DNA from 4 places in the Bilifractor sp. HCP3S3_D3 genome. Region 1 is predicted to be linked to each of the others. Evidence: riboswitches for the same ligand, from Rfam matches in the RefSeq annotation. Region 1 holds a riboswitch; each other region holds the start of a gene.
The links. Region 1 has a riboswitch for thiamine pyrophosphate ahead of thiW (energy coupling factor transporter S component ThiW). Riboswitches for the same ligand answer to the same signal wherever they lie in the genome.
Positions count from the first base shown of each region.

Region 2: linked by a shared signal. The riboswitch ahead of ACTNDI_RS03835 (energy-coupled thiamine transporter ThiT) and the one ahead of thiW (energy coupling factor transporter S component ThiW) in region 1 are both predicted to bind thiamine pyrophosphate.
Region 3: linked by a shared signal. The riboswitch ahead of thiC (phosphomethylpyrimidine synthase ThiC) and the one ahead of thiW (energy coupling factor transporter S component ThiW) in region 1 are both predicted to bind thiamine pyrophosphate.
Region 4: linked by a shared signal. The riboswitch ahead of ACTNDI_RS12475 (thiamine-binding protein) and the one ahead of thiW (energy coupling factor transporter S component ThiW) in region 1 are both predicted to bind thiamine pyrophosphate.

Region 1 is NZ_JBQHWP010000010.1:2,544-8,280, forward strand. Features, by position in the region: gene ACTNDI_RS07325 (glycosyl hydrolase) at 1-1,400, opposite strand, end outside; gene ACTNDI_RS07330 (MFS transporter) at 1,450-2,793, opposite strand; gene ACTNDI_RS07335 (AraC family transcriptional regulator) at 2,929-4,017, shown strand; TPP riboswitch at 4,220-4,329, shown strand; gene thiW (energy coupling factor transporter S component ThiW) at 4,548-5,129, shown strand; gene thiM (hydroxyethylthiazole kinase) at 5,198-5,737, shown strand, end outside.
Region 2 is NZ_JBQHWP010000004.1:144,663-150,399, forward strand. Features, by position in the region: gene ACTNDI_RS03830 (DUF438 domain-containing protein) at 1-822, shown strand, start outside; TPP riboswitch at 880-981, shown strand; gene ACTNDI_RS03835 (energy-coupled thiamine transporter ThiT) at 1,074-1,766, shown strand; gene ACTNDI_RS03840 (DMT family transporter) at 1,931-2,251, shown strand; gene ACTNDI_RS03845 (TDT family transporter) at 2,863-3,924, shown strand; gene cooS (anaerobic carbon-monoxide dehydrogenase catalytic subunit) at 3,896-5,737, shown strand, end outside.
Region 3 is NZ_JBQHWP010000016.1:45,691-51,427, reverse strand. Features, by position in the region: gene ureG (urease accessory protein UreG) at 1-337, shown strand, start outside; gene ACTNDI_RS10405 (urease accessory protein UreD) at 334-1,173, shown strand; TPP riboswitch at 1,410-1,512, shown strand; gene thiC (phosphomethylpyrimidine synthase ThiC) at 1,724-3,034, shown strand; gene ACTNDI_RS10395 (DUF975 family protein) at 3,334-4,143, shown strand; gene ACTNDI_RS10390 (Dabb family protein) at 4,237-4,530, shown strand; gene ACTNDI_RS10385 (HPr family phosphocarrier protein) at 4,794-5,015, shown strand; gene ACTNDI_RS10380 (alanyl-tRNA editing protein) at 5,380-5,737, shown strand, end outside.
Region 4 is NZ_JBQHWP010000025.1:9,222-14,958, forward strand. Features, by position in the region: gene holB (DNA polymerase III subunit delta') at 1-233, opposite strand, end outside; gene ACTNDI_RS12465 (guanylate kinase) at 521-1,123, opposite strand; gene ACTNDI_RS12470 (MATE family efflux transporter) at 1,390-2,748, opposite strand; TPP riboswitch at 2,930-3,037, shown strand; gene ACTNDI_RS12475 (thiamine-binding protein) at 3,210-3,512, shown strand; gene ACTNDI_RS12480 (uroporphyrinogen decarboxylase family protein) at 3,597-4,685, opposite strand; gene ACTNDI_RS12485 (MFS transporter) at 4,836-5,737, opposite strand, start outside.

The DNA of each region.
Region 1 (5,737 bases):
GGCTGACGAGAACCGAATCGCTCGGAAAAGATCGGCCACATGCCCTCATGTCCCGGCCAGTAAGTACTCTGCTTTGAACCAGCGATACTGGAATAGCCGTGCAGAACTGTTTTGGTAACGCCCGCAGCAAATTGCGTATAGATGATCTGCGTGTAGAAATCCAAGGGCATCTTGTAGTTCATGGTTGTTGCACCAGTCTCACTGGAATACATGCGACCGTATACATGAGCAGTACCTGCAAGGTTTCTGTAGGGCTCGATCTGCGATGCAAACTCAAGAGACTCGGTCTCAACATCGTCAACATACTTGCCCGGCTGGGAAATTTCGAAGGGAAGCCCGTAGGAAATCTCGGAACGGAGCCACATATGGTTCTTGTTACACCACTCCTTCATCGGCTTCATCATATTCTCACAGTACATATCTGTGGCCGTTTGATAAAGGTCGTTGAGAAGTTTTTCTGCAAAAACTGAGTCTTTCATATAATAGTAGTATTCATGGACCGGCTGCATCATGCCCGGCCTTTTAATTACAAAGGGAAGATAAGGTACAATATCATAACCTCGGCGTTTTTTGAATTCGTCTACGAAATTATACCCCCATAGCTGACCACCTTGCCCGAAAGTTGCGAGTTCCAGAGAATCCATGTACATCATAGCGCGCCCGTTCTGCTCGAGCGTCTTACGCAGCTCCGGTGTGATTACCTCTCTGTCCCAGTACCGAATGAAGGCATCAATGCCATAGTGATCCATATAGTTAACAGTATAAGAAACACTGCAGGATGGGTTTGCCGTCTGCCCGGTACCATGAATCCAGAAGGTAAAAAGAAGATATTCACCATCCCCTGGTGCAGTAAAATTCAGTTCTCCTCCTATTACCTGATTATTTAAAACAATGGCAGAATCCTTATCCAGATAATGCTTTCCGTCCTTCTCCCCTAAATCACGAATCGCAACAACAGCGACAAACTCCTGCTTTGTAACACCCGGCATGATTAGTTTGGACTTTTTCAGCTTGCCTTTTCTACTCTCTCCGGATTTCAGCCTTTCCAGAGCATAATCCAGTTCCTTGGCAGCTGCTTTATCATCCGGTGTGATGGTTGTCAGATTGCAGTTTGACCAGTTTGTGCCACAGGTAGCGCTGACTCCCATGCCGCGTTTTGTTGTTTCCCTGAACATGAGTTCTGAATCATGAACCCATTCCTCAGATCCCCATCCATAAATTTTGGAATCTGCTCCCGGCTCGTCCATTGCCAGAAATTCAACAGCACCGAATCCGGATTCCTTCAAAAGATCCAGATCATGTTTCAGAGTTTCATCTGTATTGAGGCCCTCAGCAAGCCACCATCTGATATCTGGTTTAAACTCATCTGCCGGTTTCTGCAGTTTCTTTATATCAATCATTTCAAATAACCTCCGTATAAGAAATCCTGTTTTACATAAAACTGAAATATCAGCCTCTGATTTTTACGATTTCTTCATTCTGCGCATCTAATTTTTCTTTTGACAGAGGATACAATACAGCAAAGATCAATGCGCCAAGGGCTCCAAGAATAGCCGGTGCGATGATAACACAGAAAACAATTGCGAAATTTACGCTTCCAGTCTGTGTTGCCGCTTTTGCATCAAATCCTACCACTGCAAGGATGTATCCGGGAATGGCTCCGCCGATACCCATTGCACATTTTGTGATAAAAGATGAGAGGGAAGCAATTGCACCTTGCGCTTTTATGCCGAGATGCAGTTCAACGTAGTCGGTATTGTCCGCCTGAATCGCATAGGTTAGAGGCATACTGAGACCGGAACCTATACCGGTTACTACGGTTGCAATCAGAAGAATCGGAATATTTGTTACATTGAACAGCCTTACAAGCGGTATGAGCGTAATCATCACTAATGATAAGGCATATAAGCGTTTTTTTCCAAACCGGTTAACCAGCGGAACTGCAAGAACAGTAAAAGGAATCAGTGTCAACAGCTGAACAATTGATACAAGACTCAGTAAAGAAAGATCGCCTAATACGTATGTGTAGAAATAAGTATTCGCTGTATTCAGAATGTATGTGCCGACAAAATATGTCAATGCGGTAAGGAAAGTGACCCATACCGGACGAGCCGTCAGAATTCGAAACAAATCTCTGAACTTATAAGATTCTGTGTCGGGTGCTGCCTGAATTCTCTCCTTAATGCCAAGGGTTCCAAGTACAGAAAAACCAATGATGATTACAGTTGCAATCACAACTAATCTGAAGTAACCAGCAGCGATGTTTGTATCACCGATAATGATTGGTGCTACGATGTTCAATCCGAAAATTCCTGCCATGTAAGCAAATCCTTTGATAGAGCTTAAGGCGGTTCTCTCTTTCACATCTGAGGTCATAACAGGAAGCATACTATTCAGGGAAATATCCATAACCGGAAACAGAACACCGATCAGAATGTATGTCACATATGCGATAACCAGCTTTCCTCCGGTTGCCATATAGGGTCCGTAGAACATCAGTAAGAAGTTTATGCCACAGGCAATAGAACCAAAGAGCAGAGTCGGTCTGAAATGTCCCATCTTAGTTGTTTTAGCATGGTCAATACAGAAACCTATCAGCGGATCATTCAGTCCATCCAGGATTCTGGCTATCAAGAACAGAGTCGCACATGCTGCAGGATTTAATCCGACAATGTTTGTGTAGAAAATCAATAGGTAGGATCCTAAAATTGCCTGAACCGGAATATTACCCAGGTTCGTTAATGCATATGAGATTTTTTCTTTAACACTAATTTTTTCATTTAACTCTCCCATTTTTCTCTCCTTTTGCACAAGCCTAACATTTATTTGTAAATAAAAAATAACTTGTTTTTTATAGAGAAAAAAGCTAAATTGGAGACATTGGAAATAACTTTTCGGACATGGAAAATGAATTAGAAAGGCTTAAAGATGAATCAAGCTTTCTCTTTTGACGTAAAACTGACGCTTCCAGATTTTTTTCTGAAAGAGACTAAATTTTTAAGACAATACTATTATGACCATCCGGACGTGGACTGGTCTATTCCAGGAAATACTGTTAACAAGGATATATTCAATTTGAATTATCCTTTTAACGAAGACGAAACCTTACACAAACTACAAATGGATCCTACGAATAGGTATATCCCCGATCATGTACTGGATGCATTTGATACCGATGTCTATGCTATGATTCCCCCCAATTATTTTCCAGCTTTCTGGCATTATCACACTTATTTCGAGCTTATCTATGTGTTAAGGGGAACGGCAAGAAACTATACGGACAACAGCGTTTTTGATCTGAAACAGGGAGACTTGGTCATTCTGGGATTAGGCTCAAGACACGCTCTTTCTTCCTACAACGATGATTGCGTTCTTGTGAATATCCTGGTCAGAAGTTCTACTTTCTGGGAGATTTTTTCTAATCATACCTATGAAAATGATATTCTGCATCATTTTTTCACTAATGTCCTTTCTCATTACGTAAATGATACCTTTATTCTTTTTCACACCGGACGTGATCCACTTATCCAAAGCCTGACAATTAATCTTCTTCAGACGGATCCGTCTTATCGAAAGTACACGGAACTGGAGAAAAAGGCATCTATCTCCCTCCTTTTCTCCAGACTGATGAACAAATATGCTTCTACTTCCGAACTGATCAATAACGATCCCACCGAAAAGAATTATGACATAGCCATGATTCTGAGTTACATGCAACAGCACTACAAGGAGATTTCACTCTCATCCTTAGCCAAATTCTTTGGATACAGTGAACGGCAGACACGGCGATTGCTCATCAAATTTACGGGTAAGGGATATCAAGAGAATTTAGATTACATCCGGATGGCAGAAGCCAAAAATCTACTTAAGACGACAGATAAATCCATCGAGTCCATTGCAGAAGAAGTCGGCTTCTCCTCTGTATACAGCTTCCGAAAGAGCTTCAAGCACTACTACAAACGGACACCCTCAGAGTATCGGACCGAAGAGAAAATAAAAGAGCGGCTAAGCCCCTGATTAATGTCCATTTACTTTAATAACTACATCTGTCTCGTCAAAGCTTTTCTGCACACGTTCTGAAATATCAAAATTGCTCAGTTCAGAAACAGTAGATTGACATTTGGCGGTCAGAAACAATAGATTGACATTTGGTGTGCACTTTCTGAATGGATTGTGTTATAATAGGCCTGTTAAAGCAGAACGCTTTAGAAAAATCAAGAGAAACAGACTGGGGAGCCCGATGCATCGGGCTGAGAGGACGGATTTCAGCTGTCGACCCATTAACCTGATTTGGATAATGCCAACGTAGGGAGCATCGCTGTGATTATGCGTATTTATGCAGACTGTCGTTTGGCAGTCTGTTTTTTTTACGCGAACAGTGAGCCGCAGCCGAATGCGAAGTATTCGTGTGCGGCAAGCGTCGCGATAGCGAGATAAAACTCGCACAGCGTGTTTTATCTCGTTTCGCGTCCGGACCGGTGATCATAGTGACAATCAGCCGGCGCGTCATCAATTTCTTTAAATCTTAAAAAGGAAGGGATATGATCATGAAAAACAAATGGAACACAACCACGGTTTCTGCAAAGAATGCAGCTTCTGCTGCTGCCCCGCTTCCGGAAGGGTCACGGGCAGGAAAGCTGTCTCTGAAGAAAATGGTATTTACAGCGATGCTTGCATGTCTCGGATTTGTGCTGAATACCTTTGTATGGTTTCCGCACATGGCTCCGTTTCAGCACTTCTGCAACGTTATGGGGGCGGTTTTTCTGGGCCCGTGGTACAATTTCATCGCAGCTCTTCTGACGGGCTGCATGCGGGTGGCTCTGGTCGGCTGTGATTTTCAGGCTGTGATCGGCGCGATTTTTGGTGCCCTGCTTTCCGGTATTCTGTATAGAAAAACGCATAAGCTCTGGGCAGCATGGGTCGGAGAAGTCATCGGAACCGGATTCATCAGCGCGGTACTGGCAAGCGTGATTTTCAACCTGGCACTTCACATTAAATACGCGATTTTTTATCTTATCCCCTACTACGGCCCAGCATCTGCGATGGGGGCAACCCTCGCCATTGCGGTTCTCCTGGTGCTGAAGCGATCCAAGGCGCTGCCGAAGATGCAGGCGCAGCTGAACAAATGAAAAATTTTCCGCGGCCGGGAAGTCCACTGAAAAAATGATGAAGCATTTTATGGAAGGAATCATAACAGATGGAGTATGGAGAATCTCTTCGAAAAGTGCAGGAAACGAAGCCTGCGGTGCAGTGTATCACAAATTTTGTCACGGTCAATGACTGCGCGAATATCATTCTTGCGGCAGGAGGAACACCGGCGATGACGATGGATGTTCGCGAGGTCCGCGAGGGAGTGGAGGGAATGAATGCCCTTGTCTGCAATCTCGGAGCGATTGAATCGGTAGACAGCATGATCATTGCCGGACAGCATGCGAATGAGCTGGGAATCCCGGTTGTTCTGGATCCGGTCGCTGCCGGCAGCACAACGCTGCGGCGGTACAGCATCCGGGAGCTTCTGGAGACGGTCCATTTTACCGCAATCCGGGGAAATGCCTCTGAGATCCGTGCGATTGAGACAGGAGGCCTTGAGGCGAAAACCGGGAGGGGCGTGGATGTCAGCGCGGAGGATGAGATTACCGCAGATAATCTCGAGAAGAGTATTGTGATGGCCGAAAAACTGGCTCTGCGGATCCGAAGCGTCATAGCCGTATCCGGAGAGACAGATATCGTGACTGAC
Region 2 (5,737 bases), on a different contig from region 1:
GTCGCCGGAAAGAGTGCGGACGACAGGCTTATGTCACAGCTTCGCGAGATTGCAGTTCACTACGCGAAGAAAGGAGATCTGCTCTATCCGCATCTGAAGGTGCGTTATGATATCTCCGGCCCGTCAGATGTCATGTGGACCGTGGATGATGAGATCCGCGACGAGATCAGTGCGCTTTCAAAGGATGAAGATCACGACGACGACTGGTACGGCCGGCTGTCGGCGGTGCTTGACCGGGCGGAGGAAATGATTTACAAAGAAAATAATATTCTCTTCCCGATCTGCGCGGTGAATTTCACGGCGGAAGACTGGTATTCGGTGTACCGGGACTCCGGAGATTATACGGAGATCCTCGGTCAGTCCTTTACGGACTGGGAAGAAGCGGAGCAGGCTCTGAACGCAGAGAAAAAGGCAGAAAAGCCTGGCCTCTCCCAGGGCGAGGTTGTGATGCCGGGCGGACATATGACGGTTCCGCAGCTTACAGCACTGCTGAACACCATACCGATGGAGATCAGTTTTATTGATGCGGACAACATCAACCGCTACTTCAATGAGGGACCGAAGGTCTTCAAGCGTGCGGGAATGGCCATTGACCGGGAGGTCTTTTCCTGCCATCCGCCAAAGGTAGAGCCCATGGTCCGCAGTATTCTGGACAGCTTCCGGGACGGAAGCAGGGACAGTGTACCGGTATGGATGGAGAAAAACGGAAGAACCATGCTGGTGAACTATCTTGCCGTAAGAGACCGGAAGGGCAATTATCTTGGGGCTGCGGAGCTGGTGCAGGATATGGAATTCGCGAAGGAACACTTCGCGGGTCACTGAATCAGCAGGAAAATGAATTGACGGTTTTGCTTTATCTGCTATACTGTAAATACAAAGAAAAACTGCTGGGGGAGCGGAAGCTGAGAGTGCCGTGCATGCGGCTGACCCTGATGACCTGATCCGGTTAATGCCGGCGTAGGGAAGCTGAGTCTGAATGCAGGCTGTGTGATCAAAGAAATGAATGTTTCTGAGAGTTCCGTAGCTTTGAAAAGTGAAATCCTCCCGCAGACAACTGTGAGGAGGATTATATTATGTCTGTATTTGCTACTCTTGGAAGTGACGGAGTATACCAGCTGACGCAGGTCGGCTACATTGCGGTGATTGCCGTGATCATTCTGGCACTGCTTCTGGTCTGCCTGATCCGGAAACCGGACCAGAAGGGTGTACTCGGTACGAGAAAGCTTGTGTTCTCGGCGATGGCAATCGCGCTTGCGACGGTCGCATCCATGATCAAGCTGTTTCATCTGCCGATGGGCGGCAGCATAACCTTCTTTTCCATGCTGCTGATATCGCTTGTGGGATATTGGTACGGCCTTGGGACAGGGCTGTTTGCAGGTCTTGCCTACGGTCTTCTCCAGCTGATCGTTGATCCCTATATTATTTCTCTGCCGCAGATGCTGGTGGATTATGTGTTTGCGTTTACGGCTCTCGGGCTCTCCGGTGTGTTTTCCGGGGCGAAGCACGGACTGATCAAGGGCTATCTGCTTGGAGTTGTCGGCAGGTATTTCTTCGCGGTTCTTTCAGGCTACATTTTCTTTGGAAGCTATGGCAATGAATACGGAATGTCGGCGATCGGATACTCCCTTGCCTACAATGCGATCTACATCTTCGTGGAGTGCGGCCTCACCATTGTGCTGCTTCTCATACCGGCCGTGAATAAGGCGATGATAAGGGTCAGAGGGATGGCGCTTGCGGGAGGTAATTCGAGACAGAGCGTGGCATAAGGCACGGGCGAGGCATTGAGACGGTGCGTGTGTGGGAATTTCCGGACGGTCGCAGTATGAGACGCTGAAGGCCGGAATGTCCGTGGATGATGCAGCGCAGGAATTCCCGGTCGGTCGCAGTATGAGACAGCATCCGTGTAAGTGAACATGCAGGAGGAATCAAAATGACTGTTTTTCTGCTGACAGTACTGATCGCTTCGGAGGTGGCGGCAACGTCGCTCCTGAAGTATACGCATCACTTTACCCGGCCGTTACCGTCAATTATCTGTATCGCGTGTTATTGTGTGTGTTACTACACCTTTTCTCACGTCATGGATCGTATGAACGTGGGCGTCGCCTACGCAATCTGGTGCGGAGTGGGACTGATCGCCACAAATGTCATCGGCTATCTGCTGTTCCGTCAGAAGCTGACCGGTGTCGGCGTCTTTGGAATCGTGCTGATTATCATCGGGTGTGTGATTGTAAACGTCTGGGGAACCAGATAGTGGGATACGGCAGATATGGAATACTGCAGATATAAAATATGGCAGATATAGAATACTGAAAATATATAATACGATACGGAAGATATGTAGAAGAAGGCCGCTGCGCAAACTGTTGCGTGGCGGCCTTCCTTGTTCGCTTGAAGATTCTGAACATATGGCCAGGTATCGCATCAGCTCCTCAAAAACGCAGACAGGATCGTTACACGCGAAGCGTGTGTAAGAGACTGGCCGTGATTTACGCGAATAGTGAGCCGCAGCCGAATGCGAAGTATTCGTGTGCGGCGAGCGTCGCGATAGCGAGATAAAACTCGCGCAGCGTGTTTTATCTCGTTTCGAAGGCAGCAGGAATGAGCAACACGAATGAGCTTTCTTTTTCGTTGATATTGCCGGAATGTTCCTGTATAATTCAAAATCATATTTAGTTGATAGGAAATATAATAAATGCAGAAATGTAATGCAAAAACGTGGCTGAGAGCCGGTATTATGAGGAACTGCGGCAGTGAAGTGGCGTTATGAGGAACTGCGGCTGTGGGCTGGCATTAGGAGAAGCTCCGGCTGTGGTTTCGTAACATAATGAGCGGCAGGTGTATTTTTTCTGGAGGAAGGGACGCATGAAGAGCATGATCAGGAGAGTGCCGGTTCCGATAGCAGGAGTGATGCTGGGTTTTGCGGCATTTGGGAATTTTCTGAAGAGCTATTCGAATCTTGTGTGGATTCTCATGGAGCTGGTATCCGTGGCGCTTCTGGTGCTGCTGGTTCTGAAGGCTCTTCTGTATCCGGAAGATTTGCGCCGGGATATGAAGAATCCTGCCATAGCCGGCGCTGCGGGGACTTTTTCCATGGGACTGATGTTCCTCGCGGTCAGTCTGAAGAGTGTCAGCGTTCCGGCTGGTGTGTCAGTCTGGTGGGCGGCGCTGGTGCTTCACGCGGTGCTGATCGTGTGGTTTACAGCGTCCTTTGTGCGTTGTTTTCAGCTGAAAAAAGTATACATGACATGGTTTCTGGTCTATGTGGGCATTGTGGCGGCTGCGGCGACGAGCCCTGCTTTCGGGATGCAGGCGCTCGGCAGAGTGCTGACGGTTTACGGTCTGGCAGCGACGTCGGTATTGATGATCCTGATGGCGGTCCGTTATCGTAAGCTCCCTGCGGAGAAGCTGCTTGCGCCTCTGACGGCGATCTGTGCGGCGCCGTTCAGTCTGTGCCTGGTGGGATATCATCAGTCCTTTGAGACAAAGGATCCTGCTGTATTTCTGGTGATCTTTCTGTTCTCCAGCGCCTTCTATGTGCTCGGACTGGTACAGGTATTCCGATACATCGGGGGAACATTTTATCCGTCATTTTCGGGATTTACGTTTCCGTTCATCAATACCGCAATCGGAACCCGGCTGACATGGAACGCGCTTCGTGCGGGGGACTGGGGGAAAAACCTTTCCGGATTTGTGCCGGGACGGGGAAATGATATTGTGACTGTATTTTTGGTACTGGCAGATGTAGAATGTATAATTGCCGGGATTTTGCTGGGTATTGTTTTTTTCAGGTATGTTGTGTTTTTGTCCGGAAAAGAACAGACAGCAGCTGCCGGCACAGGCAGATTGCGGCAGCCGATGATGCCGCAGGAGGAAAAAAGAGGAGGATATCAGAAGCATGCTCGAACATATTCACACACATCGTAATCTGATTGGGTTTGATGAAAATGGAATCCCGGTCGTGATTCAGAAAGCATCCGCGCATGATCCGGAAAAAATAGATGCGGAGTACCGCGCAGTAGAGGAAGGAAGAGATCCGGAATCTGTGCATGACGGAAAAGAGAAGATTCATGCAGATGAGGGAACGGGAATGGGGCACCATTCTGCGGAGGGCGCGGCATGTGTCGACACAGAGGAAGATGAGAACGCGTTTATCCGGGACTATATGAATGCCGTAACCGCATATCGCAAGACCTTCCCGTCCAAGCAGGATCAGATTGACAAGACACCGGACCCGGCAATCCGTGAGATGCTTCTGCGCTCGGAGCAGCTGGGTATTGACACAACTTTCGACCGGTTCGATAAACAGCAGCCGCAGTGTAATTTTGGTATGGCCGGCATCTGCTGCAAGATCTGCAATATGGGACCGTGCCGTATCACACAGAAAGCGAAGAAGGGTGTCTGCGGGGCGGACGCCGATCTGATTGTCGCGCGGAATCTTCTGCGTGCGGCAGCTGCCGGAGCCGCGCAGCACGGCATGCATGCGAGAGAGCTGATGCTTGAGCTGATGTGGGCCGCAGAGGGCAAGCTGGACGCGCCGCTCCTGGGTGAGCAGAAGATTCTGACCACGGCGAAGGGCTTCGGAATTCCGACAGAAGGCCGTGAGGTGAAGGATGTCGCATACGATCTGGCAAAGGCTCTGCTGGATGATCTTTCCAGCCCGGATCCGGCTCACGTATACAAGACAGCGGAGGTCTGTGCTCCGCCTGAGCGCGTAAAGCTCTGGAAGGATCTGGATATCATGCCGATCAGCGCCTATCATGAGGTTTTTGAAGCGTACCACAAGACGGCGGTGGGAACTGACGGAGACTGGAGAAGCACGATGGAGCATTTCCTGCGCTGCGGACTCGCCTTCTGTTTCACCGGTGTGGCGGGAGCGTCGATCGCGACCGATTCTCTGTTCGGTATCGGCGACCGTGTGACGTCGAAGGTGAACATCGGGGCACTGGAGAAAGGGTACGTGAACATTGCGGTTCACGGTCATCTGCCGCTTCTGGTAAAGGAAATTGTGAAATGCGGCCAGACAGAGGAAATGATTAACCTTGCGAAGGAAAAGGGTGCGAAGGGAATCCGTTTCTACGGCATCTGCTGCAGCGGACTTTCCGCGATGTACCGCTATGATGGCGTTATTCCGCTGTCCAACGCGGTTTCCGCGGAGCTGGTCCTGATGACCGGAGCGTTGGATCTCTGGGTGGCAGATGTTCAGGATGTGTTCCCGGCGATCATGGATGTCGCAAAATGTTACCGCACGACGGTTGTGACGACGAGTGCTTCCGCGCGTCTGCCCGGTGCCGAGAGAATGGAGTTCGACCGTCATCATTCCAACATCGGTGAGGCGAAGGAGCTGGCGCGGAAGATCGTCCTGCGCGGAATCGAGAGTTTCGAGGACAGGAAGGGTATTCCGGTCTACATTCCGCCGTATGAAGTCACCGCGGAAGTCGGTTTTTCCGCCGAATATCTGGGCCGCCGTTTCGGAGGCTTCGGACCGATCGCGGAGGCGCTGAAGGACGGACGGATTCTCGGAATCGTCAACATGGTCGGCTGCAATAACCCGAAGGTGCCGTATGAACGGTGCATCGCGGATGTGGCGAAGGTGCTGATTGAGAATAACGTACTCATTCTCACGAACGGATGCGCGTCGTATCCGCTGATGAAGCTCGGATACTGCACGAAGGACGCGAACAAGCTTGCGGGAGAAAAACTCCGCGGATTCCTTGAGCCGGATCTTCCGCCGGTGTGG
Region 3 (5,737 bases), on a different contig from region 1:
CACCCTCGATCTGATGTTCATTGAGAGCGGAGGCGATAACCTCGCGGCAACCTTCAGCCCCGAGCTGGTAGATTTTTCCATTTACATCATTGACTGCGCGGAGGGCGAGAAAATCCCGGCAAAGGCAGGACAGGGAATGATCAAGTCGGATTTGTTTATCATCAACAAGATCGATCTCGCGCCCTATGTCGGAGCAAATCTGGAGAACATGCGGGAGACGTCCCGAAAGTTTCGCGGAGACGGTACCTTTGTGTTTACGAATCTGAAAACGGACGAAGGTCTCGAGGATGTTGTGCGGTGGCTGAAGAAGGATTGTCTTCTGGAGGACCTTGAATGAAAAGTCAATTTGACGGAGAAATCCGCCTCGGATTTACAAACCGAAATGGGAGAACTGTGGCACAGTCGACCTATCGCAGGGGAAATTCCAGGATTTCCGGGAATATTCCGGCTGCAGGCGACGTTCCCTATTACTTTCTGATCAGCACCGGCGGCGGTTTTACCGAGGGGGAGACGTACCTTCAGAAGGTTTCGCTTGAGGAACAGTGTCATGCGATTGTGACGACACAGACCCCGAACTATATCTACAAGTGCGACGGGGGAAGACTGACGAGTCAGAACAATCGGGTGAAGATCGGAAAGGATTCCTTCCTGGAGTATTATATTGATGAGACGATTCCATATGCCAGGGCAAGATTTCGTCAGAACACGGAGATCCAGATGGCTTCGGGATCCAGACTGATTATGACCGACGGTCTGACTGCCGGGTGGTCGGAGGACGAGGAACCATTCCAGTACCGGGATATCGGGCTGAAGACCGATATCCGGATGGATGGTCGGCTTCTGTTCCATGACTTTCTGCTCGTCAACCCGGAAGAGGATCATATGCATGAAATCGGATGCTTTGAGGGATCCATGAACTACAATTCCGCTGTCATCATTGATGAAGGTGTCGACGAGGCTATGCTGGAGGAACTGAGAAATTTTCTGAATCAGAAATTCACCGGTTCCGAGGAGGTCCGGTTCGGATTGTCTCTGCTTGATCGTTATGGACTTGTACTTCGTGTTCTGGGGAAGAGCATCGTGGAGAACCGCGAAGTCGTGTATTCAATGACCGGTTATTACCGGGAGAAAATTCTCGGTTATCCCCACTTTGCATTGAGGAAAAATGCCTGAATGAAATGCGCCTTTAGCGATTTTGAGTGTTGTCAATAGAGATAACAGGCATATGTATGACTAAGTGCCGGAAGTCGTTAATCCAGATCGGCTATCAAAAAGAATTTTGAAAATGGTTGATTTTCCGCGCAAAAGTACGCTTGATGAAAATAAGGGAATGTGTTATCATGAACCCATTGTGAGGCTCATTGCTCCTGGCTTCAGGGAAACATCCGGGCCGGCACAGAACAATAGAATAGAAAAACATGGGGAGCCGGAAGGCTGAGAGGTATCACATGAGATACGACCCGAGAACCTGATTTGGATAATGCCAACGTAGGGAAGTGCGAGCACTGGTGTTTTTTATGTAGTCTGTTAGGCGGTATCCATTTGGGTATCGTCTTTTTTTGTGTATAAGCTCTTCGAAACCACGAAGCACGGAGAAATCCGCAGTTTATATAGTATTATACCAGAACAGCTCTTCGAAACCGCAGACAGGAGCGTCACACGCGAAAAGCGCCAGTGACTTTATTCTATTTTAGAGAATTCGAAAGGAAGGACAAGGTTACAGATGAGAGAGTATCATACGCAGATGGAGGCGGCGAGAAAAGGGATCGTCACTCCGGAGATGAAGGCTGTGGCAGGGAAAGAGAGAAGAACGGAGGAGGAAATCCGGAACTGGGTAGCAGAGGGAAAGGTGGTTATCCCAGCGAATCCGGCGCACAAGGGGCTTGATCCGAACGGCATCGGCAGTATGCTGAAGACGAAAATTAATGTAAATCTCGGTATCAGCCGTGATGTGAAGGATTATGATGTGGAGATGAAGAAGGTTCTCAGTGCCGTCGATCTCGGCGCTGAAGCAATCATGGATCTTTCCAGTCATGGCAACACCCAGCCGTTCCGCAGAAAGTTGACCAGTGAATGTCCGGCGATGATCGGCACGGTTCCGATTTATGATTCCGTGATTCATTATCAGAGGGATCTTGCGACCCTCTGTGCAAAGGATTTTGTGGATGTCGTGCGTCTGCACGCAGAGGACGGTGTGGACTTCGTGACGCTGCACTGTGGGATCACCAGAAAGACGATTGAGGAAATCAAGGCCGGCAGGAGGAAAATGAACATAGTCAGCCGAGGAGGAAGTCTGGTATTCGCGTGGATGGCGATGACCGGCAACGAAAATCCCTTCTACGAATATTATGATGAGATTCTGGAGATCTGCCGGGAGCATGATGTGACCATCAGCCTCGGTGATGCCTGCCGGCCGGGATGCCTTGCGGACGCGACGGACAGCTGTCAGATTGGCGAGCTGCTCAGGCTTGGTGAGTTGACGCAGAGGGCGTGGGACCGGGATGTCCAGGTCATGGTGGAAGGACCAGGCCATGTGCCGATGGATCAGATCGCCGCAAACATGAAGGTTCAGCAGACCATCTGCAAGGGAGCGCCCTTCTACGTACTCGGACCTCTGGTAACAGATATCGCGCCAGGCTACGACCACATCACAGCTGCGATCGGCGGGGCGATTGCGGCGATGAGCGGCGCTGCTTTTCTCTGTTATGTGACACCGGCGGAGCATCTTGCGCTTCCGAACATAGACGATGTACGTCAGGGAATAATAGCGAGCCGGATCGCGGCTCACGCGGCAGATATCGCCAAGGGCATTCCGGGTGCGCGGGAACAGGACGATCGGATGGCGGATGCAAGGCGGAAGCTTGACTGGGATGCTCAGTTCAAGGAGGCGCTTGATCCGAATACTGCGAAGTCCATTCGGGACAGCCGGGCGCCAGAGGATGATCACAGTGACACCTGCTCCATGTGCGGAAAGTTCTGCGCGGTGCGGAGCATGAATAAAGCGCTGGCGGGAGAATATATCGATATTCTCTAATATATCGATATCCTCTGATCAGAGGATATTATGCGGGGATTTCACAAGCCTGCCGTTATCCTGGGGCTGACTTAAGGTCAGCAGCCGGCAGCACCGGACAGAGGTTCTGTGAAATCCCTGTTTTTTTTCTGTCGCATGAATAAAAAAGAAAATGCTTTCCTACCGGCACTGGATTCTGTATACTTAAGGTTGAGAATCATGGTTACAGATTTCGCCGCGAGGCGGAAGCTGCCACAGGGCTGCCGCGGATGTTGGAATATACTGCAATATTTGCCGCAGCACAGAAAAGGAGGAGCAGTATGTGGACTAGGATCGGATTAAAAAACCGGTCAAAAGAGGTATTCAGGGGCAATTACTGGAAAGCTGTTCTTGCCGGACTTCTTCTTTCGCTGGCGATCGGAGGATCTTACAGCAGATCAGGCGGAGGAGCGTTATCCGGATTTTGCAACGGAATTTTGAATTATGATATCGTTTCCGGCAGAGACACGGATATTTTCGGATTTCATGCGGGACCGGGCGGCATTCCCGGCGGGATGTTTGGTGTGTGGCTGATGGCTGCCGGAATCATCTTTTTGGTGACACTGGTGATCGCCGTTATCGCGATTGTGGCCGATGTATTTCTGCTGAATCCGCTGGAAGTCGGGGTGCGGAGATTCTTTTATACGAATCTTCACCAGAAAGCGGAGCTTCGCGAAATCATGTACGGATTTGATCACTCCTACAAGAACGTGGTAAAGGTGATGTTCTTCCGTGATCTCTATACCTTCCTCTGGTCATTGCTTTTCGTGATTCCGGGAATCGTGAAAGGGTATGAATACCGGATGATCCCGTATCTTCTGGCTGAATATCCGGACATGCCGATGGAGGAAGCGTTCCAGATCAGCAGAAACATGATGTACGGAAATAAATGGAAGGCATTTGTGCTGGACCTTTCGTTTCTTCTGTGGGTGATTCTTTCAGGCATTACCTTCGGGCTGGTCGGTATCTTCTATGTAGATCCCTATATGGCGCAGACGAGCGCCGCGCTGTACGATGCCATCAAGATCGAGAAAAATCCGTTCGCGGGACAGAATCCGGGCGGTAATGGCAGCTTCGCAGGCATGTGGTAAACGGTCATACGATAATCTTGCCACAAAATGTATAAGCTGCGGTTTGTCTGCGTTTTCGAAGCACATATAGTTTTCGATTTTGGAGGTAATAGAATGTATCATTGCATACTGGCCAAATATAATGCGGAAATATCCAAAAAGCAGAAGGAAAATCTTCTGCCGGAGATCCGGGAACTGTTCGCGGGTCTCACCGGAATTGAAGGAATTGAATCGGTTGAGGTATTTCCAAATGTGATTGACCGGGCAAACCGGTACGATGTTCTGATCCGGATCCGGATGACACCGGAGGCGTTGCCTGTCTATGACGACAGTGAAATCCACAAAACCTGGAAAAGAAACTACGGAAAATACCTTGAGAAGAAGGCGATATTTGATTATGAGGGATGAGAATGCGTAGCAGATATGCACAAAATTTCCCGGTATTTTCACAAAAATTATAGAAGTAAGTCCTGAATTTCATGCAGAAGCTCCCGAAAGATTTGCATTTCAGTGTCAAGAGGATAAAATATCTATGTAAGGTCTCCGGAGAACCGCGGGTCATGGAAGAATAACATACCGCATCAGTTTTCACGGAGCCTGTGACAATATTTATTTGGAAGTCGGCCGTAGATATCGAAGACCGAAATTGAATATGAGGAGAGGCATGAGAGATGAAAAAGGCAAAGGTGAAATTCAACCGGGTCGAGGATATCGTAGCATTTGTTAAACTTGCCGGAGAATGCGCAGAGGATGTCACGGTCCGGAAGGGCAGAAGTGAGACGGACGGCAAATCAATCATGGGAGTATTTGCTCTGGGATTTGAACCGATAGAGATTGAGTTCACGGAAGGCAATTCACAGATGGAAGAGTATCTGAGCGCGTACGCCTTATAATCAGCGTTCAGAAAGCGTGTTAAACAGACCTAAAAGATCGGCAGATATTTGTTCGGAAAAGGATAAATATCTGCCGATTTACTGTATAAAGCCGTCGTCAAGCGGGCAGTTTTTGGGCATGCGAAGCATGCACAGAAAACTGCATGCTTGAACGACGCTAACATGTATGAGCATGGAGCGGTGCGAAGCAACGCGGGAATGCGAATACCTGTTAGCGGCACGGAAGCTGCGAAGCAGCGAAGTGACGCGTGGACTTATACAGTATGCGGCACTATATAATAATAAGCTCTTCGAAAACGCAGACAGGTCGCCTGTCGCGAAGCGCGCGTAAGAGACTGTATGCGATTTCGAAGGCAACAGAGGTATGAGCGTGAAGCCGTGTGAAACACGGCGAAAACGCGAATACGCACAGGCAGTGCTCCACACCTGTCAGGAAAGGAAAAAGACAACGATGGAAAATTTCGATGAATTATACTATCAGAGACCATATCTGAAAGAGTTTGACGCGGAGGTGATCTCCTGCGAATCGTGCGGGAAGGGCTATCACGTGGAGCTGAACCGGACGGCGTTTTATCCGGAAGGCGGCGGTCAGCCTTCAGACTGCGGTATCCTCCGGACTGACGCACAGACGGTTATTCCGGTGCGGGATGTTCAGAAGCATGGGGATCACATCGTTCATACGACGGATCGGGAAATCGCCGTCGGAACTCAGGTACACGGGG
Region 4 (5,737 bases), on a different contig from region 1:
ATATCCGGATGATTTCCGCCAAGAGCCTTACGGCAGGAGGCACATTTTCCGCAGGGTTCCGTTCCATGCTCCTCGCACTGAAGCGTCATGGCGAACAGTGTCGCTATGAGCCGCTTTCCAGATCCCTTCTCCCCGCCGATAATATACGCATGAGAGATTTTTCCCGTCCGGACTGCATTCTGAATATGTGACACTACATCTTTATGTCCAACAATCCCCGCAAATCCCTTCATTTCGTCAGGTTCACGCATGATTAATCCCTCCTTGAGCTTGATATTCTGCGAACTTCTGCTTCGCGCGTGACGATCTTGTCTGCATTTTCGAAGAGCTATTCAATCTATGATACCATAATTCCTGTCGCCTGGGTACCCTCCGCCTGTTCTTCTTCTGCTGCTGTCCATCCTTACTGTGCGCATGACTGACAAGGCCGATCGTTTACAGGATCCTTATCTGAACATGATGACTGGCAGCGTTTTTTCTTCCTGCGCATGATTGTCGGCATTCTTCTTCTGTCAGGGCATCATGGCCGGCGCTGTTTTATCGAAAGGATAAAGCCTGCGATTTCATCGATGCATTCCTGGATCGTTCCGTTGTTTTTAAACCGCCTGGTGATGCCGGCCCGCGCTGTTTTTTCCCCGGAAAAGTCCTTTTGATCCGCCAGAAATCGCCTGCACATTTCTTCGTACTGAGGCTGCTTCTGCTTCCGTTCTCTCCGCAGTGCCCGCTCCAGACGGATTCCATCGTCTACTTCAATATAGATTGGAACCATGACATTCCTTCCGTAGTACCGGACCATCTGCTCATAGGATTCCAGCGTACCGATTCCGAGATAATCGCTCTTCTTCAGATCAATCTGTCCCTCATCCGCCGTAAAATAATACCACGGTCCGCTGACCGTCTGATAACAGCGTTCCTCAATGATCCGCCCGGCTTTTCTCAGTTCCGCCAGATGCCTCTCGTCTGAAAAATAATATTCTCTGCCGTTCTCTTCTCCCTGCCGCATCGGCCTTGTGGTATACAGCACGATCGGCTTCAGATTCAGCTCCGACCGGGCAAGCAGCGCGGTGTATATGTGATCCTTCCCGCTTGCGCTCTTTCCCATAATGTAAAAAATTGTACCCATATTCACTCTCCACCGGTCACCGATACGCCCGGTGCCTCTCTCGGCTTCGTCCTGTATCATGACCTCATCCCGAGCTGCGGCTTCCTCCCACACAGCGGCCTTTCTCCTGCGTCACAACATCTGGTCCGCACCGCGCATTTTCCCTGAGTCGTAACATTTGATCCGCGCAGCGGTTTTTCTGTCGCACGATTTCCTTCCCCACGACCGCGGCTGTTACCTGCGCTGCGGTTTTCCCGCGCCGCGGTTTTTTCTGACGCTGTGGCTCCTTACTCTGTCTCCGCTTTCTCGTTTGTCGGCCTCTTTCCCATCCGGCGAAGACGCCGGATCAGGAATGGAAGCTCAAATATGCTCATCGCGATCCATCCGAAAAGATACGACCATGGAATCGAGATGAAACCCCAGTGCCACACGAACACCATCGGTATTTCCGATGCGACCCGGACTCCCATGTTGATCAGACTGGAATATAACGTGACCTTCAAGTCCCCCGTTCCCCGGAAATATCCCTGAAGTCCGTTTGTGAACGCGGGAACCGGATACATGACCGCAATGAGCCGCATATAGCGCTGCCCTTCCGCGATGACCTCAGGATCCGAAGTAAACAGCCTGGTCAGCGGCCCTGCCGCCAAAAACACCACAGCACCGATCACCACGCCATAAACGAGCTCGCAATACATTCCGGCACGATATGTCCGCTTCACCCGCGACGCATTCCCCGCTCCGACGTTCTGCGCCATCACCGAAGTCATGGCGTGCGCGATATTCTGCTGGGGAATCGTTGCAAAATCATCCACCCGGTTCGTTGCGTTGAAAGCCGCCGTCGCGTTTACCCCGAGCGTATTTACGATGGTCTGGGTTCCAATCTTTCCCATCTGAACCGTGCTCTGCTGGAGCGCACTCACAAAACCGAACGCAAGGGTTTTCTTCAGCATCGACCAGTCAAAGATCAGCCATTTTTTTCCAAGACGAAGCTCCGGAACCTTCCTCTGAATATAGAAATAACAAAGAACCGCACTGAGGGCCTCACAGATCACCGTACTGATCGCGGCGCCTTCCACTCCCATGTGAAGTAACGCGATAAAAAAAAGATCCCCGAGAATATTCAGTACCGCACTTCCGCCGAGAAAAATCAGCGGAGAGACGCTGTCACCCATCGCCCGCAGCATACTGGCCAGATAATTATAGATAAAACTGAAGAACATGCCGAACAGTATGATCCTCAGATAGAAGACTCCCTCCGGAAGAATGACCGCCTCCACCTGCAGCGCCATCAGAAGCGGCTTCGCTGCCACAAACATCACAGCCGCGACTGCCACGGAGAAAACGCACCCTGAGATCATTCCCGTACTTACCTGTCTCTGCAGCTCCTCCTTCTTTCCCGCTCCATACAGCGTGCTTACCAGTATTCCCGCCCCGAGACAGATCCCGTTTGTGAAAAGCAGAACCAGGGTAACCAGAGGATTTGTCGTACCCACTGCCGCGAGCGCTGTTTTTCCGACAAACCGTCCCACAATCATGCTGTCTGCCGCATTATAAGTAAGCTGAAGAAGCGTTCCCAGAACCAGGGGAATTGTAAACAGTATCAGGGTCTTTAGAATCGGCCCTTTCGTCATATCCTTCGTCATATCCCAAACCCGCTTTCAAACTCATACCTGCACATTATACCACCGAAGATGCAGGATTCCATTTTAAATCTGCGGCAGGCGGGCAAAATCAACAATTAACTTTGGTATCCTTTGCTGCCTTTGCTTTGCTGTTTTAACCCGCCACAGGATTGACACTGAAAAATAAAGTGACTAAAATATAGAAATACAGCAGGGGAGTCCGCCGGAAAGGACTGAGATACAGATGTTGTCTGTGACCCTTATACCTGATCTGGATCATGCCAGCGTAGGAAGCGTAAAGAGAATCATAGGATTTTTCCGTAGAAAACCCGCTCTTCATCCTTGATACAGCAGTGCCTGATTCATTCCGGTGCTGCTGCATTTTTTATGCCGACAGACGCAGAAATCCACCTGCGGCGCGCGATTTCCTTGTTGGCTGTTGAATACGAAGATGTTGAAAAGGGAAAAGGAGGAAAAAAGAAATGAAGGCAAGTGTAGCCATTCAGACATTACCAGATGTGGACAACGATGAAGAGCTGATCCGGATTGTAGATGAGGTTATCGCCTACATCAAGAGCACCGGCCTCAGCTATTATGTGGGGCCTTTCGAGACCGCCATCGAAGGAGACAGCTACGACCAGCTGATGGACGTGGTAAAGGAATGCCAGCATGTCGCAATCCGCGCCGGCGCACCGTCTGTCTCCGCATACATCAAGGTGGTATACAACCCGGAACAGGAGATTCTGAGTATCGACAAAAAAGTTTCAAAACATCATACGAAATAATACCGACAGAAATTTCCGGAGCCAGTCGTCATGAGTATCCCTGCTGCAGTCATCATATATATGCCAGCTGCAGCAGGGATATCTTCAGCCCTCTCTGTGATAAAGCCTGTTGTAGTATTCCAGGGAATAGTGGTAGAGCTCGTCCCTCGCGATGTCCGTCTGTTTCGGATCTGTCATATCCGTCATTACGCTCGCCAGGATTCTGCCGTTTTCTCCGTAATGATCCACGAAATCACGCACAATTCTCCGGATTTCTTTCTCATCCGCCCCGTGTGGTATATCAATATCAAAGGCGAAGCTCATTTTCGTATTCCACTGATCAAACAATTCATCGTAATCATTGGCACGATGCTGCGGATTCCAGTAATCCACTCCCATTTCGATCATTTCCGGGAGATACTGGCCGTTCTTGCCACAAGAGTGCAGCTCTACAAACCGACCATTCTTTTTTACGAAATCATGCAGGAATTTTTTCTCATAAGGCAGAAGCTGCTCATCGAACATCTTGTTCGAGAAAAAGCCTGCGCGCTCGGTGCCCCAGTCATCGTGATACAGAACGCCGTCCACGCGCCCGTAATAATCGAATACCTTCTGCGTTGTCTCGATCTTGTAGTCCGCCATTTTGTCAAAGAAGTCCGCCAGAAGCTCCGGTTCCTCATAAAATGCCATCAATGACTCCGCAAACGGAATCAGCTCGTGAAGTCTCTCAAAAATGCCTTCCGTACACTGGTATATATGCACACGATCCGGATCCAGATCCTTCTGAATCTTCTTCCCGTCCGCTTCAAAATCGACCCCGGAGATATCCGGCCATTCCAGTTCTTCCTTCCACTTCGAAAAATCCGATATGGTTCTGGTTCCCGGTTTGGTAATCATACCGTTAATACTGTCGACCATCTCCCAGTATACGCCCCACCAGTCATATCCGCTCACCTCCGGAACCGGATGTTCCTCTATGGCGTCCGGCCATATGGTATTCGATTCAAAGAAATAGCACGGAATCCAGTACGGTTGTTCTCCCTTGACCGCACGGATGTAATTGTCCCGCACGGATACCGGCCTCCCGCTGATCGGCGGTTTCGGCTGCTGAATCAGCCACGGAAATGTACCCGGCTGTGCCCAGTTCCTGGAATAATCTCTCTCTGATGCCCTTTTCATATATTTTCCAATCATATCTATTCCTCTTTTCCTCAACCTGTAAGCTTCTCAATTTGAAAAATATACGCATTCAATTTCGTCAAAAACTCTGTTCCTGCGCCGGCTGATTATATCTATTCTTCCCGTCGTTCCTGTCCTTCTTTTCTTTCTTATGTATTTTCTGTCTTATGTATTTTCCTTCTTGAACGGACTCGCAAAAACAAAGATGACTGCCGCCACAAGATCGAATACAATTGCGATCACAATCATCGGAAGAATAAAATGATCCTCACCAAAGATCCGCATCAGAAGCGAATTATACGGTGAAGCCACAAATCCTCCCAGATTCATGCATGCAAGGATAAGAGAAGATGCCATTGCTACCGTGCTCGGTGGTGTCACCATGCCCATCCATGTCATGAATGCGGGGAAGAAGGTCGAAAATCCGAATCCCACAACAATAAGACCTATGGTCATGACGATCATGCTGTGTCCGGCGAAGACCAGCAGAAAACCAACTCCGCACAGAGCCATCCCCAGAGTAATTACAAACCTCTTTACTGCCTTAAACAGAAAACCGAAGGTGAAACCGGCAGCCACTCCGGCAACTGTGTACAGGGAGAGGGATGTGGCTGCCACTGCAGGACCACCGGCATTTCTCTGCACAAACAGCGTCGACATATTCAGCATGATCGGAAACGCGAACAGATTGTAGAAAAAGATCAGTGCTGCGATCACATACACCTTTTTTCCGACAGACTCCTTTTTCCCACTGTTCGAAACGACCTCTTCCACCGGCGGCTCCGGAAGGAAAAATGCCATGATCACGGCAACAATAAGGAGCGCATGCCCCCAGAATACCATCTGCCAGCCTCTCTCACCCGTACCTGCCAGGAATCCTCCCAACATCTGCAGGACAATTCCTCCGGCATTCATAAACAGCGTACCATATCCCAGAATGCTTGCCTGTTTCTGTCCTTTATACAAGCCAACGATCAGCGCATTGCCGAGCGGCGCCATGAGACCTGCTCCGAAACCCATGACCGCGCGGCAGACCAGCGTAAGCTCAAAATTGTCAAAAAACGCCG